2 regions of the Caballeronia sp. LZ024 genome follow, and region 2 is predicted to be linked to the other one. Evidence: riboswitches for the same ligand, from Rfam matches in the RefSeq annotation. Region 2 holds a riboswitch; the other holds the start of a gene.
The links. A riboswitch is a leader RNA that binds a small molecule or an ion and turns the genes downstream of it on or off. The one in region 2 is predicted to bind glycine.
Positions count from the first base shown of each region.

Region 1: linked by a shared signal. The riboswitch ahead of gcvT (glycine cleavage system aminomethyltransferase GcvT) and the one ahead of QCE48_RS22350 (D-amino acid dehydrogenase) in region 2 are both predicted to bind glycine.

Region 1 covers NZ_JARUXL010000001.1:3,332,808-3,342,335, reverse strand. The annotation lists gene gcvP (aminomethyl-transferring glycine dehydrogenase) at 1-740, opposite strand, end outside; gene gcvH (glycine cleavage system protein GcvH) at 807-1,187, opposite strand; gene gcvT (glycine cleavage system aminomethyltransferase GcvT) at 1,257-2,378, opposite strand; glycine riboswitch at 2,508-2,634, opposite strand; glycine riboswitch at 2,658-2,757, opposite strand; gene QCE48_RS15115 (oxidoreductase) at 2,828-3,871, opposite strand; gene QCE48_RS15110 (UvrD-helicase domain-containing protein) at 4,098-6,188, shown strand; gene QCE48_RS15105 (c-type cytochrome) at 6,265-7,173, opposite strand; tRNA gene QCE48_RS15100 (tRNA-Arg) at 7,468-7,543, shown strand; gene QCE48_RS15095 (acetyltransferase) at 7,768-8,430, shown strand; gene QCE48_RS15090 (acyl carrier protein) at 8,445-8,684, shown strand; gene QCE48_RS15085 (AMP-binding protein) at 8,681-9,528, shown strand, end outside.
Region 2 covers NZ_JARUXL010000004.1:34,041-43,568, forward strand. The annotation lists gene QCE48_RS22325 (ATP-binding protein/SpoIIE family protein phosphatase) at 1-120, shown strand, start outside; gene QCE48_RS22330 (ATP-binding protein) at 122-1,786, shown strand; gene QCE48_RS22335 (dienelactone hydrolase family protein) at 1,811-2,548, opposite strand; gene QCE48_RS22340 (sigma-70 family RNA polymerase sigma factor) at 2,652-3,383, opposite strand; gene clpP (ATP-dependent Clp endopeptidase proteolytic subunit ClpP) at 3,559-4,176, shown strand; gene QCE48_RS22350 (D-amino acid dehydrogenase) at 4,190-5,464, opposite strand; glycine riboswitch at 5,548-5,650, opposite strand; glycine riboswitch at 5,654-5,749, opposite strand; gene QCE48_RS22355 (hypothetical protein) at 5,833-6,135, shown strand; gene flhD (flagellar transcriptional regulator FlhD) at 6,362-6,679, shown strand; gene QCE48_RS22365 (hypothetical protein) at 6,713-6,925, shown strand; gene QCE48_RS22370 (hypothetical protein) at 6,968-8,203, opposite strand; gene QCE48_RS22375 (LysR substrate-binding domain-containing protein) at 8,532-9,440, opposite strand; gene QCE48_RS22380 (sulfite exporter TauE/SafE family protein) at 9,523-9,528, shown strand, end outside.

The DNA of each region.
Region 1 (9,528 bases), on a different contig from region 2:
CGGTAGTCGCGCACGTCACCGTTCGCGCCCGGGTATTGCAGCAGCACGCCGAACGCATTCGCCGAAGCAGCGTCCTCGGCCGGCCCGACCTTCACGTCCACGCCGATCGGCTTCGCGCGTGTCCGCACGACTTCGATCGTCTGCGGCAATACGTCGTCGGCGACGTAAAACACGTTCGACTTCGGCTTGCCGACGCGTTGCAAAAGCGTCATCGCTTCGGCGGCGGCGGTGGCTTCGTCGAGCAGCGACGCGTTCGAGATCGCGAGGCCGGTCAAATCGATCACCATCTGCTGGAAGTTCAGGAGCGCCTCCAGGCGCCCTTGCGAAATCTCCGGCTGATACGGCGTGTACGCCGTGTACCAGGCCGGATTTTCCAGCACGTTGCGCAGGATCACAGCCGGCGTGTGCGTGCCGTAATAGCCCTGACCGATGTACGTCCGGAACACCAGATTCTGATCCGCGAGCTTCCTGAGCGACGCGAGCGCTTCAGCCTCGCTCTTCGGCTGCGCGAAGGGACCCAACGCGGCGCCGAGCGGCAAGGTTTCCTGACGGCGGATCGACTCCGGGATCACCGCGTCGATGAACGCCGCGCGCGAGGCGAAGCCGAGCGCGTCGAGCATCGCGCGCTGGTCGGCGGAATCGGGACCGATGTGCCGCTCGGCGAATGCATCGTGGCATTCGAGCGCGGCGAGGGACAGGGATGAGCGGTTCATCAGGCGATCCGGAGTGTCGAGCTTCATGTGAATTCCTGCGGGTGCGGTTTCCGGCGGCTTGCGTCCGCGAAAACCGCACCGTCGATTAAGAGATTATTCGCCGATCGACTGGCCGTAGCCGGCGGCGTCGAGCAGCTTGTCGAGGCTTGCGTCAGCGGCCGGCTTGATCTTGAAGAGCCAGCTTTCATACGGCGCGCCGTTGATCTGGTCGGGGCCGCTCGTCAGCGCGTCGTTGGCCGCGACGATTTCGCCCGAGACCGGCGCGTAGATGTCGGACGCCGCCTTCACCGATTCGATGACCGCGATCGCGTCGCCCGCCGTCACGGTCTTGCCCGCCGCCGGCAGTTCGACGAACACGATGTCGCCGAGCGCTTCCTGCGCGTGATCGGTGATGCCGATGGCGAGCGTGCCGTCAGCTTCGGTGCGGACCCATTCGTGCGATTCGGTGTATTTCAGTTCGGCCGGGATGCTCATTGGATGCTCCTGTGCGTGGTTCTTGAGAGTAGGGTTCGGACATGCGCTGCGCCGTGCGGCGCGGCCTCGTCAGAGGCTCGCGAGCACCTTGCCGTTGCGCACGAAGGGCAGTTTTACCACGCTAGCGGGAAGTTGCTTGTCGCGGATCACGACCTGCACGACGTCGCCCGGATTCACGCTCGCCGGCACCCGGGCGAACGCGATCGATTCCTGCATCGACGGGGAAAACGTGCCGCTCGTGATCTCGCCCTCGCCCGCCGGCGTGACGACTTTCTGGTGAGCACGAAGCACGCCACCGGCGCGGCCGTTTTCCTTGTGCAGAATCAGTCCGACGAAATTCGACTTCTGGCCGTCCGCTTCGAGCGCCGTGCGCCCGATGAAATCGCGCGACGATTTCATGTCGACGGTCCACGCGAGGCCCGCGTCGAGCGGCGAGACGTTTTCGTCCATGTCCTGGCCGTAGAGGTTCATGCCGGCTTCGAGCCGCAGCGTGTCGCGTGCGCCGAGGCCTGCGGGCTTCACGCCCTGCGCCTTCAGTGCGTCCCAAAGCGCTTCGACGTGCGCGTCCAGCACGAGGATCTCGAAGCCGTCCTCGCCGGTGTAGCCGGTGCGGGCGAGCATCAGTTCGCCGAAGGGCGTCGAGGGGAACGTCACGGCGTTGAACGGCTTGATCGATTCGGTCGCGGCGCGCGTCTCCGGCACCACTTGCCAGACTTTTTCGCGCGCGTTCGGACCCTGCACGGCGACGATCGCCAGATCGCGGCGCGGCGTGATCGTCAGGCCGAATTCGCCTTCGGCGTTCAGCTGGCCGAACCACGCAATGTCCTTCTCGGCGGTGCTCGCGTTCACGACGACGCGAAAATGGTCTTCGGCGAAAAAGTAGACGATCAGGTCGTCGATCACGCCGCCTTTGCTGTTGAGCAGGCAGGAGTAGAGCGCCTTTCCGGGCGTGGTGAGCTTGTCGACGTTATTGGCGATCGCGAGCTTGAAGAAGTCGCGCACCGGGCCGCCGGTGAAATCGACGACGCGCATGTGCGACACGTCGAACATGCCGGCGTCGGTGCGCACGGCCTTGTGTTCGTCGATCTGCGAGCCGTAGTTGACGGGCATGTCCCAGCCGCCGAAGTCGACCATGCGCGCGTTGAGCGCGAGGTGAGCGGCGTGGAGGGGCGTGTGTTGAAGTTCGGTCATCGGGGCCTCGGGTCGCAAAAACAAAAAAGGCCATGCTTCGACTTCACCGGCGGTTTCGGCTTTTCAGGCTGCGTCTTTGCGTGATCGCAAATGCAGCATGCAAAGCCCAAACCGCGTGGCGGATCGAAGCATGACCCCTCTGTCCTCGGTACCTGAGAGATTGCGCGGACCCGGTATGCGGCCCATCGCGCGCCCCTTCGGTGGGCACCAGCCGATTGTTTCCATCCCGGCCGTGCCGCTCTCCAGAGTGCGAAGAAACGGTTCTGAACGAACGATTTCCTCGACGCGGCCGGTCCTTTTGCCTGAGAGTTTGCGGGTGTGCCCCTTCGGCGGCGCGGCGCGCAAAACCTGCGGCCACGCGCTCTCCCGACGCGTGCGGCGAATTTACGCGACCGTATTAGGCTTGTCAAACAGATTAGGAAACCGCCGAGTGGCACGCCGCCCGGGCTTCACAGCCGCCTGAATGCCACGCGCCGCCCTTCGGCGTCGCTTTCCATCGCGAGTTCGATGATCGTCATCACGTCGACCGCGTCCTGCGCCGAAACCGGGAACGGCTTCTTGTCCTGGATCGACGCTGCCAGCGCGCGATAGTAGTCGGCGTAGGCGCCGTCGCGCGTGGCGAATTCCTGGCGCAGATCGTGATCGCCGTCGACTTCGCGCAGGAGGCCGGGCGGATTTTTTGCGAATTCGGCGTCGCCCGGACGCAGGCCCGCTTTCAGCTGATCTTCCTGCGTGTCGAGCCCGTTCTTCACATAACTGCCGCGCGTTCCGTGGACGGAAAACCGCGGCGGTTCGAGCGCCGCGAGCGCGGTAGCGTGCAGGACGACTTCCTTGTCGCCGTAGCCGAGCAGCAGATGCACGTAATCTGGCGCGTGCGCGTGGTCGCGGTGCTGCCGGACCGTCGCGAAAACGGTCTGCGGCGCGCCGAACAGCGTGAGCGCCTGATCGATCAGATGCGGCCCGAGATCGAACAGCAGACCGCCTCCGCGCGACGTTTCCTCGCGCCATCGCTGCGGCACTTTCGGGCGGAAACGGTCGAAATGCGATTCGAAATGCGTCACGCGTCCGAGCCGCCCGCTTTCGATCAGCGCGCGCAACGTGATGAAATCGCCGTCCCAGCGCCGGTTGTGAAAGGGCGCGAACAGCAGGCCGCGCGCGGCCGCGAGATCGGCGAGCGTGCGTGCGGCGGCGGCGGACAGCGTCACTGGCTTGTCGACGACCACGTGCTTGCCCGCTTCCAGCGCCCGGCGCGCGAGGTCGAAGTGCGTGTCGTTGGGCGTCGCGATCACGATGCATTCGATTTCGTCGATGGCGACGAGCGCGTCGAAATCAGCGACGATCGCCGCCTTCGGATAATCGGCCTGCGCGCGCTCGGACTGGCTCGTCGCGATCGCGGCGACGCTCGCGCGCCCGCAGTGCTCGATGACGGGCGCGTGGAACGTCGCGCCGGCCAGGCCGTAGCCCATCACGCCGACTTTCAGTAGGGAACTCATGCGGGCATCCTCGTGCGTGGGTGTCGCGATATTGTGGCACGCCATGCCATGCCGGACGGCATATTTGACCGGTCGATGGCGGCGCACAGGGCCAGATCGAAGACGTCGATCGCCGTGTTAACATCGCGTCTCTCGAAATTGCGTGCGTCTCGACGGCGCCCGGTTTCGCTGTCCATCCGGCGGTGTCGAGAGCCTTCCGCCCAACGCCTCTCAAAGTCCACACACGATGTCCGCAGGTCTGAACGCCGCGCAAAGCGAAGCGGTGCGTTATCTCGATGGTCCCTGTCTCGTGCTCGCCGGCGCCGGCAGCGGCAAGACGCGCGTGATCACGCAAAAGATCGCCCATTTGATCGAGCGTCGCGGTTTCGAGCCGAAGCATATCGCCGCGCTCACCTTCACGAACAAGGCCGCGCTCGAAATGCGCGAGCGCACGGCGAAGCTGCTCGAAGGCAAGACGCTCACGACGCCCGGCAAGGAAGGCCGCAAGGTGCCCGTCAACCAGTTGACGATCTGCACCTTTCACTCGCTCGGCGTGCAGATCATGCGTCAGGAAGCGGCGCACGTCGGACTGAAGCCGCAGTTTTCGATCATGGACGCCGACGACTGCTTCGGCATGGTGCAGGAGCAACTCGGCACGACCGACAAGGGCCTGATCCGCAAGATCCAGTCGATCATCTCGCTCTGGAAGAACGCGATGGTGTCGCCGGATCAAGCCTCCGTGCTGGCCGCGAACGAGGACGAGCATCAGGCGGCGATCGTCTACCGCAGCTACGCGGCGACGCTGCACGCGTACCAGGCGCTCGATTTCGACGATCTGATCCTGCGTCCCGCGCAGCTTTTCGCGGAAAACGAGCAGGTGCGCGACAAGTGGCAGAACCGCCTGCGCTATCTGCTGATCGACGAATATCAGGACACGAACACCTGCCAGTATGAATTGCTGAAGCTCCTGGCCGGCCCGCGCGCGGCATTCACGGCCGTCGGCGACGACGATCAGGCGATCTACGGCTGGCGCGGCGCGACGCTCGAAAACCTCGCGCAACTGGGCAAGGATTTCCCGAAGCTGCATGTGGTCAAGCTGGAGCAGAACTATCGCTCGACGGTGCGCATTCTCACGGCGGCGAACAACGTCATCGCGAACAATCCGAAGCTCTTCGAGAAGAAGCTCTGGTCCGAGCACGGCATGGGCGACACGATCACCGTCACCGGCTGCAACGACGAAGAGCACGAGGCGGAATCGGTCGTGTTTCGCCTGTCGGCGCACAAGTTCGAGCGGCGCGCGGCGTTTCGCGACTACGCCATTTTGTATCGCGGCAATTTTCAGGCGCGCATCTTCGAACAGGTGTTGCGCCGCGAGCGGATTCCCTACGTGCTCTCGGGCGGACAGTCGTTCTTCGACAAGGCCGAGATCAAGGACATCATCGCGTACCTGCGTCTGATCGCGAATCCCGACGACGATCCCGCGTTCATCCGCGCGATCACGACGCCGCGGCGCGGGGTCGGCAACACGACGCTCGAAGCGCTCGGGTCGTTTGCGGGCGCGGCGAAGGTGTCGCTGTTCGAGGCGGTGTTCATGGGCGGCATCGAGGCGCGGCTTTCCGCGCGGCAGGTCGAGCCGCTGCGCACGTTCTGCGAATGGATGCAGCGCCTCGCCGACCGCGCCGCCCGCGATCCGGCGACGACCGTCCTCGACGACATGATGGAAGCGATCCACTACGAGGCGTATCTGTACGATGCGCACGACGAGCGGCAGGCGCAGTCGAAGTGGCAGAACGTGCTGGAGTTCTGCGAGTGGCTCAAGCGAAAGGGTACGAAGCCGGAGCCGTCGGGCGACGCGGAGCAGACGAGCTACGACAACGCCGACGGTTTCGGTGACGAAGGCAAGAACCTGCTCGGCCTGATCCAGACGGTCGCGCTGATGTCGATGCTCGAAGGCAAGGACGAAGACCCCGACGCGGTGCGGCTCTCGACGGTGCACGCGTCGAAAGGGCTCGAATATCCGCACGTGTTCTTGGTGGGCGTCGAGGAAGGGATCATGCCGCATCGTGGCGGCGCCGGCTCGGACGACGGTCCGGTCGACGAGGGGCGTATCGAGGAAGAGCGGCGGCTGATGTACGTCGCGATCACGCGGGCGCAGCGCAGTCTGCATCTGAACTGGTGCAAGAAGAGAAAGCGCGCCCGGGAGACGGTGGTGTGCGAGCCGTCGCGGTTCATCCCCGAAATGCTGCTCGACGACGCGCCGCCGCCGACCGAAGACGAAGCGCCGATGACGCCGAAGGACCGCATGGCGATGCTCAAGGCGATGTTGCAGAAGTCCTGACGCCGGCCTTAAAGCACAAAACCCTGCCGGTCTAAGCTGACCGCGCAGGGTTTTTTGTGGGTGCGCGGCGCGCCGTCTACTTCGCCGCGCTCACCATATAGTCGACGGCGGCTTTCACATCGGCATCCGACGCGTTCGATCCGCCCTTCGGCGGCATCGCGCCCTTGCCGTGCAGCGCGTAGTTGTAGACGGTGTCCATCGGTTCCTTCAGGCGCTCGGCCCACGCCGCCTTGTCGCCGAATTTGGGCGCGTTCAGCACGCCAGCCGCATGGCACGCCTGACAGACCTGCGTGTAAAGCGCCTTGCCGGCCTGCGATGCATCCGCGCTTTGCGCGCCCGCCGCCGGCGCGGGAGCGGCCTGCGGCACCGAAGCCAGCGCGGCGACCGCCGCCGCAGCCTGCGAATTCTCCTGCGCACCCGATGCCGCCGCAGCGGGCGCGGCACCGCTCGCGGGCGCTGCTGCAGCCGCGGCCGCGCCCGATGCCGGTTGAGCCGGCTCCTCGAGCTTGCCGCCGCTGTTGTTCCCCATGTAGACGACCGCGCGTCCGATCTCGAAGTCACTGTAGTCGTCGGGGCTCGTGCCGCCGCGTGCGGGCATCGCGCCCTTGCCGTTCAGGGCGTTGTGCAGGAGCGTGTCGTAACCCTCGGCGATGCGGGGCGCCCAGTTGCCGGCATCGCCGAACTTCGGCGCGCCTGCGGTTCCGGCTGCGTGACACGTCGAACAGACGGCCTTGTAGACCTGTTCGCCCGTCTTGAAGACGCGCGGCGCGTTGGCGTCGCGGATGTCGACTTGCGCGACCGGCGCGATGCGCGAGGCGACGGAGGCATCGGAGAACAGGTCGGTGCCCGCGCCGGTGCGCGTCGTGTTGTTCACGTACACGGCGAGCAGAATGATGATGACGATGGGGACGGCGAACCCGGCGATGACCGCTGCGATAAGCTGGCCGGGTGTTTTGATCGGGGCTCCGTGGGGTGCTTCACTCATGCTTGTCTCGTCTCCCGTTTTTAGTGTGAGTCCGTTCAGCGACAGCGTGACAGCAACGGCAACTTCCGTACAGCACGGACGATTATAGACGGAACGCTTAACTGGCGGCGCGCGCCGCCGGATGGCGCTGGCGGGCGTTTACCCGCATCGCGCGAAGGCGCCGCGACGGGCCGCGAACTGCTGCTGAAGCCCGCCGGATGGACGGATCGGCGGAAAACGGGTATCCTCTCGGACTCGCATCGGCGCTGCTTTCAGGCTTCTTTACGCTGAATCGTCCAGCGCCTTCGCTCCGAAGCGCCCGTAGCTCAATGGATAGAGTACTGCCCTCCGAAGGCAGGGGTTGCTGGTTCGATCCCAGCCGGGCGCACCAAAAGGCACCAAGATTCTCGCGCGCGCGACCTTTAATCCACGCGTCGCCGACGAGGCCATCGCCCCCACGCAACACTCCCCGCCGGTAAAAGCCGAATAAGCACCTTTTTCGGCACCTCTTCAGTCCTTCGAATTTCCGACGCCACGGCGATACTCTCGTCACGGAACAATCGCGCGCACAGCGGCAAATCGCGGACTGCGCGCCACGCATGGCAAACAACTCACGTGACACGCAAACTCTTCATCTACGGCGCAGGCGGCTTCGGCAAAGAGGTCATGGACGTCGCCCGCCGCCAGAACGCGGTCACCGGACGGTGGTCGGAGATCGCGTTCGTCGACGACATCTGGGAGACGCCCACGAGGCATGGCGCCCCAGTGCTGCGCTTCGACGACGAATCCCTGCGCGCGCAATTCGACTCCGCCGAGTTCGTGATCGCGGTCGGCGAACCGGCGGGCCGCGAAGCCCTGGCGAACAAGCTCCGCGACGCGGGTGCGCATTCGGGCATCGTCGTGGACCTGAGCACGATCGTCGCGGACAGCGCGCGACTCGGCGAAGGCGTCGTCATCACGCCGTTCTGCTCGATTTCAAGCGACGCGCGACTCGGCGCACACACGAGCATCAACACGACGTCCATCGTCGGACACGACGTCGAGATCGGCGACTATTCGGTCGTCTCCTCGATGGTCAATCTCGGCGGCTCGTGCGTGGTCGGCCAGGCAAGCTACATCGGCATGGGCGCACTCGTGAAGGAAGGCGTGCGCATCGGCTCCAACTCGATCATCGGCATGGGATCCGTCGTCTACGGCGACATTCCCGACAACGTGATCGCTCTCGGCAATCCCGCGCGCGTTGCGCGCCCCAACACCGACCGCAAGGTCTTCAAGTGAAACCGGTAACGAACATGACGAACAGGGAAACTTACGACAAGGTATTCATGGACTGCTTCTCGGTCCCTCACGACGCGCTCAACGCGGAGTTCGTCTACCAGTGCGTGCCCGATTGGGATTCGGTCGGCCACATGGGCATGATCGCGGCCCTCGAGGACGCGTTCGACATCATGATGGAAACCGAAGACATCATCGAGTTCGGTTCGTACACGATCGGCATCGAAAAGCTGAAGAAGTACGGCGTCGAGGTATGAACGTGTCCCTGGTCAGCCGGCAATATCCGCAACGCACCGCCTTGATTGCCGAGGATGGTCGCGTGCTCACCTACGAGGCTCTGCAAGCTGCCATCGGACAGTGGGCAGCGGATCTGCCTGCGCACCAGCTCGTTTTCATCGTCGGCGACAACGATCTGCCGACTGTGCTGTGCTATCTCGCCGCGCTCGAACGCGGCGCCGTGCCCTTGCTGCTCGGCCGTTCGATTCATGCAAGCGCGCTCGGCGCACTGTATGACGCTTACCGTCCGGCGCAGGTATTCATTGCGCGCGACGCCGCGTGGGCGCCTCCAGGCGCGGCCCTCGTGCGCGAGATGGACGGTTACGGCCTGTACGGCACGCAGGCGGCGGCCGAAGGCATGAGCCCCGCGCTGCATCCCGACCTCGCACTGCTGCTTGCCACCTCGGGTTCAACCGGCTCGCCCAAACTCGTGCGGCTCACCGCAACGAATCTGATCGCGAACGCGACGTCGATCGTCGAGTATCTCGAACTGACGCCCGACGAGCGCGCGATTACGTCGCTGCCGCTCAACTATTCATACGGCCTCTCGGTCCTCAACAGTCATCTGCGCGCAGGCGCGTCGGTCGTACTGACCCATCGCTCGCTGATGGACGCCGCGTTCTGGCGCACGCTCAACGCACATGGCGCGACGAGCCTCGCCGGGGTGCCGTACAGCTACGACATGCTGTTGCGCCTGCGGCTCGCGCGTATCGACATGCCGTCGGTGCGCACGCTGACTCAGGCCGGCGGACGCATGCGTCCGGAGAAGCTGCGCGACGTCGCGCAAATCTGCGAGACGCGCGGCATCCGTTTCTTTCCGATGTA
Region 2 (9,528 bases):
AACCTGAGCCGCCATCCCGACCTGCTTGCGCATCATCCGGTCGTGATCGCTCACGTGCTCCATCGCGACTTCGCTCGCGACAACGACGACGCGTCGATCGTCGTCGTCAAGGCGGCCTGAGATGCAGCACCGAATCCTTTCCACGTCGATCGCGAGCAATCTGAGCCTCGTCGCGATCCGTGACCGCGCGCGGCAGATCGGAGAGCTATTCGGACTCGACGACCTTCAGCGCACGCGCTTCGTCACGGCGGTATCGGAAATCGCGCGCAATGCGGTGCAGTTCGCGGGCGGCGGCACGCTGACGTTTTTGGTCGGCGATTCGAGCGAGGCGGCCGGCGTGCAGTGCATCGTCGCGCAGATCGCCGACAAGGGGCCGGGCATCGCGAAGCTGGACCAGATCCTGAGCGGCGTGCATCCCGAGGGCCGGCCCGGCATCGGCCTGACCGGCAGCCGGCGCATGGCGGACGGCTTTTCCGTCAGCACCGGCGCCGGCCGCGGCACGACCGTGACGCTGGAAATGTTCCTGCCGCGCGACAAGCCGCGCCTGACACTCGACAAGCTGAGCGTGCTCGTCGACCAGTTGACGCGGCGCAAGGCGCAGACGCCCGTCGAGGAACTCGAACAGCAGAACCGCGAGATGCTGATCACGCTCGGCGAACTGCGTCGCAAGCAGACTGAGCTGGAAGAAGCCGATGTGCGGAAAAACGAATTCCTCGCGATGCTCGCGCACGAGCTGAGAAATCCGCTCGCGGCGGTGAGCCTCGCGCTGGAACTGGCCGAGCGCGGCGGCGCGGCGCACAGCGAGTTCGGCGAGACGCTCGCGCTGATTGGGCGGCAGACCGCGCAGTTGTCGCGCATGGTGAACGATCTGCTCGACGTGTCGCGGCTCACGCGCGGCAAGGTGGACCTGCACACCGAAGTGGCGCGCATCGACGAGCTGATCGTCGGCGCGCTCGAAATGACCACGGCCGAACTCGAACGGCGCGGCCATCGCGTGACCACGGTCTATCCGCGCGACGTCGTGCTCGTGCGGGGCGATGTCGCGCGCCTGAAGCAGGTGTTCAGCAATATCCTGCACAACGCGGCGCGCTACACGTCCGAGCCCGACGAGATCGTCGTGACGGTCGGCGCCACGGACACGGAAGTGACGATCGAAGTGTGCGATCGCGGCATCGGCATCGAGCCCGCGATGCTGCCGCGCGTCTTCGACTTGTTCGCGCAGGCGTCGACTGCGATCGGGCGGCAGGACGCGGGGCTCGGCATCGGGCTCACGGTCGTGAAGCGTCTCGTGCAGGATCATGGCGGCTCGGTGCGCGTGGAGAGCGCGGGCATCGGCTGCGGAACGACGTTCGTCGTCAGGCTGCCGCGCGTCTACGAACCGCTGCCCGACGAAGTGAATCAGCTCGCTGCCATGCCGCAGCAGCGCGCGCAGCGCATCCTGATCGTCGACGACAACCGCGACGCCGCCGAGGCGCTCGAAGCGCTGCTCACGATGGGCGGACACCAGTGCGAGGTGGCGTTCGACGGCGCGTCGGCGTTCGAATTGGCCGAATCCTTCACGCCCTCGGTGGCGGTGATCGACATCGGTCTCCCCGACATGACGGGCTTCGAGGTCGCGCGCGGACTGCGGGAGAAGGCGCGGGGCCGGCCGCTCTGTCTCGTGGCGCTGAGCGGCTATACGACGCCCGACTTCCGGCAGAGCGCCGACGAAGCGGGATTCGATCACTACTTCGCGAAGCCGATGCCGATCGACGATCTGTACGCGCGGCTGGCTGGGCTCAACTAGAGCCCGGCGCACGCGATCCGGCTGTCATGGACGCGCCGCTTCGAGCCCAGGCGAACCTTCCCACAGCGTGCGCCCGAAAAACGTCAGCGTCCGGTCCCACGCCATCTGCGACCAGACCGGATCGAACTGCGTGCGCGCGATGCGGCCCGGCCCGGCGGCCGTTTCGTTCGCGAACGCATGATGGGCGAGATAGCGGTGGAACTCGAAATCGACGTCGGCCTCGCGCAGCTTCGCTTCGAGCGCGTCGACCGTCGCAGCCGGAAAAAATTCGTCCTGCGCGGCCCAGTGGCCTTGCACGGGCACCTTGATCGCGGATGCATCGATGTAGTCGAGCGGCGGGAAGCCGTACCATACGACGCCCGCGGCCACGTCCGGAACCTGGCACAGCGCAAGCAGCGTGAGCGCGCCGCCCATGCAGTAGCCCGTCACGCCGACGCGCCCCGATCCTTCCTTCAGGTACTGGACGGCGCCGCGAATGTCCTGCGAGGTGGCGTCGCCGAAATCGAGCGCGCCGAGCAGATGGCTCGCCTCTTCCTCTTCGACCGTCGATTTGCCGTGGAACAGGTCGGGCACGAGCGCCCGGTAGCCGCATCGCGCGAAACGGTCCGCGACGCCGCGGATCTGGTCGTTCAGCCCCCACCATTCCTGGATCACGACGATGGCGGGCGCGCCTTCGGCCTTGTCCGGCTGCGCGAGATAGCCCGCTACGTCCTGTCCGTCGGGGCGGCGAAAAGTCACCATGGATCCTGCGGTCTTTGGCATGAGACGGTCTCCGTGATCGGCTGGAAGTGGCGCGGGGCCTGGCCTCGCGAGAAGCGCAGCCTATGTTACGCCGAAGCCGTGCCGCGAGCAGTCATGCCATCGGTCAGTCGAATGCCGCTATCGCCGTCGATGCAGCGCCGCACCGCAAGCGCACGATGAGTGCCGCCGTTTCCAGCGTCGCGAGCGTACCGGCGCGCGCTCGTGCTTCCGGCGCCGCTGTTTGCGGGCGCATTGGTCGGAGAACGGCGTCGCGGTCCTGCCGGGCGATGGCATCGACGAGCGTGGCGACGGCGTCGTCTTCCGCACGCGCGCGTCCGGTCGACCGCGCGTTGTCATCGAGGATGCGCGCCTTCGCGCGATGCACCATCTGACGGCAATGCGCGGGCGTGCGCCCGAGCGCCGCCGCGATGCTCGCGTAGTCCGCATCGAACGCTTCGTGCAGCAAAAGCGCCGCGCGTTCTTCGGGACCGAGCCGTTCGAACAGCAGGCGCACGCCATGCGCGACCTGCGACGCCTGCTCGATCCGGTCTTCCGCCGACGGAACCGATGCCTCGTCGGCCGGCGCGGGCAATGCTTCGTCGAGTTTCTCGCGCTCGCGACGCGCGCGGCGGACGTGATCGATCGCAAGGCGCGTCGCGACCGTCGTGAACCATGCGGCGGGCACGCGCACGTCGTCGGCGGACGACGTGTACCACCGGACGAACGTGTCCTGGACGATGTCCTCGGCGTCCGCCCGGTTGCCGACGATGCGCTGCGCGATCGAATGAATGCGCGCCCGCAGTGTTTCGAAGACCGCGGTCCGCGAGGCGGTGGCGTCGTCCGGGTCGGTTGTCATGCGCATGGTTCCTCTGCTCGATGTGATGGCGCTTCAAGGCATGACGCGCGGCGCCACGCGAATGTGACAGCGCGGCGGTATTTTTTTGCGCGCGTCACGGCGGGCACCGGCCGGTCGTCAAGGGGAGGAGAGCGCAACGGCGCGATCCAGCCACTTCATACGAAACGGAGCCGCGATGAACCTGCACAAGCGCAACCCGACGAGCCTCAATCTCGTGCCGACCGTCATCGAGCAATCGGGACGCGGCGAGCGTGCCTACGACGTCTATTCGCGCCTCTTGCGCGAGCGCATCGTGTTTCTCGTCGGACCGGTCAACGACCAGACGGCGAGCCTCGTCGTCGCGCAATTGCTGTTTCTGGAAGCGGAGAATCCCGACAAGGATATCGCCCTTTACATCAACTCGCCGGGCGGCTCCGTCTACGACGGGATGGCGATCTACGACACGATGCAGTTCGTGCGCCCCGACGTCTCGACGCTCTGCACCGGCTTCGCGGCGAGCATGGGCACGTTCCTGCTGAACGCGGGAACGAAGGGCAAGCGCTTCGCGCTGCCCAACGCGCGCATCATGATCCACCAGCCGTCGGGCGGCTCGCAGGGCACCGCCGCCGACGTCGCGATCCAGGCGCAGGAAGTCCTGTACCTGCGCGAGCGTCTGAACGCGATCACGGCGGAGCGCACCGGCAAGACGGTCGAAGAGATCGCGCGCGACACCGACCGCGACAACTTCATGTCGGCGGTCGAGGCGCGCGACTACGGACTGATCGACGAAGTGCTGGCCGGCCGCCGCGAGTGAACCTTCGTGCGTGTTACGAGCGCACCGGCGCGGGCCGGGATGTGCGTACGCCCGCGGGCTTGCGGCGGCCCGCGCCGTGCTGGATCGTCTCGGCGATCGACTCGGCCGTCGCCGCCGACAGCGTCCAGCCGAGATGCCCGTGCCCGGTGTTGTAGTACACGCCCGGAAGCTTGCCGGCGCCGACCCGCGGCAGCATGCTCGGCAACATCGGTCGCAGGCCGGCCCACGGAATCACGCGCGCGGTCGAGACCTGCGGGAAGAGACGCCGCGTCCAGTCGACGAGCGGCGCGACGCGGTCCGCGCGAATATCGCGATTGAAGCCGTTGATCTCGGCCGTGCCCGCGACGCGAAAGCGATCGGCACCGAGCCGGCTCGTGACGATCTTCGCGTTGTCGTCGAGAAGGCTGACCCAGGGGGCCGCGTTCTGGCTCTGTTCATCGTCGAGACAGACGGTGATCGAATAGCCCTTCACCGGATAGACGTTAACCTGGTCGCCCAGCATGCCGGCGAACGCGCGGCTTTGCACGCCCGCACACACGACGACCTGCTCGAACACGTCGGCGCGCCGTTCTCCATCGTGGCGGGCGTCGATCGAGATGCGCGCGTCGCCGCCCTGCCGGATCGACTCGATCTGCGTGTCGTAGCGGAATTCGACGCCGTAACGCGCGCAGGCATCGGCGAGACCGCGCGTGAACTTGTGGATGTCGCCGGTCGAATCCGACGGCGTGAAGAAGCCGCCATGAAACTCGCCCTGCAACGCGGGCTCGATGCGGCCGATCTCGCTCGCGCCGACCGCATGGCGGTCGAGGCCGCCTTCGCGCAGCAGCGCGTTGACCTTCGCGGCGGCGTCGTAGTCTCGGCGATCCTTGTAGATATGAAGGATGCCGCGCCGTTCCAGGTCGAACGCGATGCCTTCGCGCTCGGCGATCGAAAAGAGATGCTCGCGCGCGGCAAGCGCGAGGCGCACGGTCTCGATGGTGTTCGCGCGGTAGTTCGGAATCTGGCGCAGGAATTCGCCCATCCACGAATACTTGTGCCACGAGGGCGACGGATTCATGAGCAGCGGGGCGTCGCGCGTGAGCATCCAGCGCAGGCCCTTCAGCACGGTGGCCGTGCGGTTCCAGACTTCGGCGTTGCTGACGGAGAGCTGGCCGCCGTTCGCGAACGACGTTTCCATCGCCGCATAGCGATGACGTTCGTAGACGGTAACCTGGAAGCCGCGGCGGGCGAGGGCGTAAGCGGTGGTGACGCCGGTAATCCCGGCGCCGATGATGGCGATTCGTGACATGACATGGTCCAGATCGAATTGAGCATCGCCGGATGCCTTCGACCGCGCTCATTGCGCGAGTCGGCTTCCGGCGCCGATGCCCCATCTGTCCATGTACCTGAGAGTTTCTCTTACGCCAGTGAAACGCTGAAGCGGTGATGCGGCGGAAGATCCCCTTCGGTGGGCGCGTCGCGCCTCTCTCCAGATCGTTCCTGCGGCGCGGTCCTTGGGCCTGAGAGTTTCCGGGGCGGTTGCTCCGTCGGCGTCGTCATCAGTTGCCTTGACGATCTCTCCCGCGCTGCATGTCGAGAACAGGTGCAAGGTAACGTCCGCGATTATTGTTGGCAAGTCTTTTCGGCTTCACGACAAAGCCGCGTGCGCGCAAGCGCTTGCGCGGCATCGCGACGCAGACGGCGCCGCACGACCGTCCTCAAGTTTGTTCTGCATGCGCCGAAAACTGGTCAATGGAACAAGACGAAGACCTCCCGCTCGGCCGCATGCATCCGCTCCGTGGCGAAGCATTTGCTCTCGCGCTGAGCATCGAGACGATTCGGCGCGCGCGCGGCCGGAGCAATCCCCGCGATTTCGCACTCGGCTCGCCGCAGTGGGAAAAGGTCAGCCTCGATTTCGCACGCGACATCCGCTGGGCGCTCGGGATGAACGACGAGGACGACGACGAGTCGCAACAGTAAGCCGGTTTGTTACATGTAGACCAACCGGACCGCGCCGGCTGGCTGGGCGCGCAATGGTTTGCGCAATAGTTACCTGGAAATTCTTTCCATCCGAAAAAAACGTCTGAAAACCCATTGCTAATCGTTTGCGGCGACTTTAGACTCCGATCCATCCTGTTACGAAATGTAACGAATGTTACGGGAAGCGGTCCAGAACGACCGTTCGCCCAGCCAGACCGGAGACGCCATGCAAACCGCCGAGACTTCAGAAGCGATTCGCGAGATCAACCTTTCGTACATCATGCTGGCCCAGCGCCTGTTGCGTGAAGACCGCGCGATCGGCATGTTCCGCCTCGGGCTGTCGCGGGAGATCGCCGACATCCTGGCGAACCTGACGCTCGCGCAGGTGGTCAAGCTGGCTGCGTCGGACCAGTTGCTGTGCTTCTTCCGCTTCAACGACCAGGCGATGCTCACGGCGCTCACGCAGGCGCCGAAGAACTCGACCGTCGCGCCGACACACGCCGCGATCATCATGGCCGGCCTGCCGGCAGCCCAGTTCGCCTGAGACTACGCGGGTCCGCATTTCATGAACCAGGGCGTGCTATTTCCCTTTTGCGTCGACCAAGCGCTTTTCGACGACGCGCGCCTCGTCGCCGCGCGCGTGTGCGCCATGCGCCGCGCGCAAGGGCAGGCCGTCCCGAGCGACTTCGCGGAGGGCACGCCCGAAGCGGACGCCCTCGCACTCGACTTTCTGCGCGACATCGAACGCGCGCTCGACCACACCAGCAAGTCGCTGACCGGCGGCCATTAGGCCCGCCGGTCCTCCTTCTCCTGCCTTAAACCACCCCTCCGCTTACTGTGCCTCGCTCGCCCATACGTAGACCGGCAGCGTGCTGACCGGCGTGCCGATCTGCAGCGTGATCGCGCGATGCGAGGTCAGTTCGATCGCGCGCAAGTCGCCCGTATAGCGACGCACGTCGCCGTTGTCGTTGATATAGGCGACTACGGTGCCAGTGATGCCCGCGACGTTCGTCGCCGAGAGCGGCTGTCCCCAGATATCGAAGAACTTGCCGAGCGTGAACGACTTGAGGTTCGGCGTTTCGATGTGGATGATGCCGGTCTGGTCGTGCGTGTGCATCTCGTAGTTGCACGGTCCCGGAAGGCCGATGTTCATCGGCACCGCGAGCGATTGCCCGTCCTTGAAGATCGCGAGGTGCGTGTGCACGTGATAAAGCTCGCTCATGCCGGCCGCGCAGACGATGTCGTCGACCGCGGCGCCCTGGCCGCCCGTCGCGGTGTCGCCGTTCGCCCAGAACGCGCTGCCGACCACGCCGCCGTAGGTGAGCGTGATAGGCGAGGTGGCGAACGGCGGCGGATCGGTCCACGCATAGGTCGGGATCTGCGTGAGCGGCGTGCCGATCACGATCGTCACTTCGCCATGCGCGGGCAGCACGAGGCTCGCGAGATCGCCGGTGTATTGCGTGAGCACGCCGCCGTTCGTGACATAGGCCGTGATGGGCGTGCCCGTCAAGCCGGCGATGTTCGTCGACGAGAGCGGTTCACCCCAGATCGAGAAGAACTGACCGAGCGTGTAAGACCCGTTCGTGCTGGCATCCATGCGGATTTTTCCGGACGAATCGACCGTGTGAACGGGATAGACGCAGCCGGTTTGCGCGGTCATCGTCGGCGCGACCGTGCCGATGTTCGCCGGCAGCGCGAGAAGCTGTCCGTTCTGGTAGATCGACAGGTGCGAGTACGTGTATGAGTTGCTCGGGGCGGCGCAGTTGAGGCCGCCGACGGCTTGGCCGATTCCGCCCGTCGCCGTCGAACCCGCGTTCCATGTCGAGGTGCCGAGCGCGGTACCGTCGATTACCGGGGTGGCCGCGGCCAGCGTCGGCGCGGTCACGGCGGGCTCGCTTGCGGTGGTCGGCGGCTGCGCGGTCGTCTCGCTTGCGCCGCTTGCCGGAGTCGCGCCTGATGTCGATCCGCCTCCCGTGGAGGTCGCCGGACTTCCGCCGCCGCCTCCGCAACTAGCCAGCCAAACAAGACTGCCGATGATACAAGACCGCACAAGCAAGTCACGCGACATGTCTGTACTCCACAAGATCGATTGAATGAGAATGAGTCGAGCTAAAGAATGTCTTGTCTTGCGTCAGAGCGCAATCGCTGGCGTTACCTAAAAACATCGTGAAGCGACGCATCGGGTAAATGCGTCAGCAATGCGTGCGTGAAGCGGGAAAAGTTGCCGCGCTGCGAGCGCTCTGGCTGCGCTTGCGTATCCCATGTGGTGGCGGAAATCGTCTCGTATGATTAGTTCGTTCGCTTAACGATATAGAGTGTCCAGCATTGCCATACGGACATTGCCTTTTGCACGAAGTCCCACATATGCGGCCTGGCGCACAATCATGCGCGCGTAACTAAGGTTGACCGGGGAGCAGTATCTCGACGCGTCCATCGATCAGATGTTGCGCGAGCAGCACGGCATTCGGTGTGAGCGCTGCGAAGTTGCGCGCGCACAGATGAAGCCGCCGTGCGGACCACGGCTCCGAAAGCGGCACGATCGCGAGACCCGGGCGGCGCAGCGTCGCCGTCGATGCCTCTGACAATATCGCCACACCGATACCCGCTTCGACCAGCATGCCGACATGCCAGATGCTGCGCATCTGGATGCGGTAGTTGAGCTGGCGCCCGAGTCGCGAGGCACGCTCGGCGAGATGCGTTTCGAGCGCGGCATCGGCGAGTCCGACGAACGGGTCGTCGACGATGTCCGCGAACGACACCGACGCGCCCAAGCCTGCACGATGCGACCGGCTGGCGACCACGACGAGCTGATCGCGCGCGATGAGATGCGTCTGCAGCATCGCGAGATCGGCGATATCGGCAACGACGCCGAGTTCAGCGCGCCCTTCCGCGAGTGCCTGCACGATATCCGCGCTCGGCCGCTCTTCGAGATCGATGGAGAGATCCGGATACGTCGACAGAAAGCGTTCGAGGCGCGGCGGCAGGAAGGCGGCCAGCGCCGCCGTGTTGGAGAGCAGGCGAATGCGTCCCTTGAGACCTGTCGCGTAGGTTCGCAACTCGCCGCGCATCTGTTCGACCTGACCCAGGATCGAGCGCGCATGGCGCACGAGCGCGGCGCCCGCCGCGGTCACGCGCACGCCGCGCCGATTGCGTTCGAGCAACGGCGCGCCGAGCGCGGCCTCCATCCCGGCGATGCGCTCGCTCACGGAAGCGAGCGCGAGATGCATCGCTTCGGCGCCTCGCGTCAGGCTGCCGCGCTCAACGACGGTCAGGAAGAGCCGCATGTCGGTGAGATCGAAACGCATTGGGTTTCCTTCGGTTTTGCCGAAGTCTAGCATTGGAAAAGCCAGATTGCCGCATGGGCGTCGCGCCGCTAGGATGCCTCGTATGCAC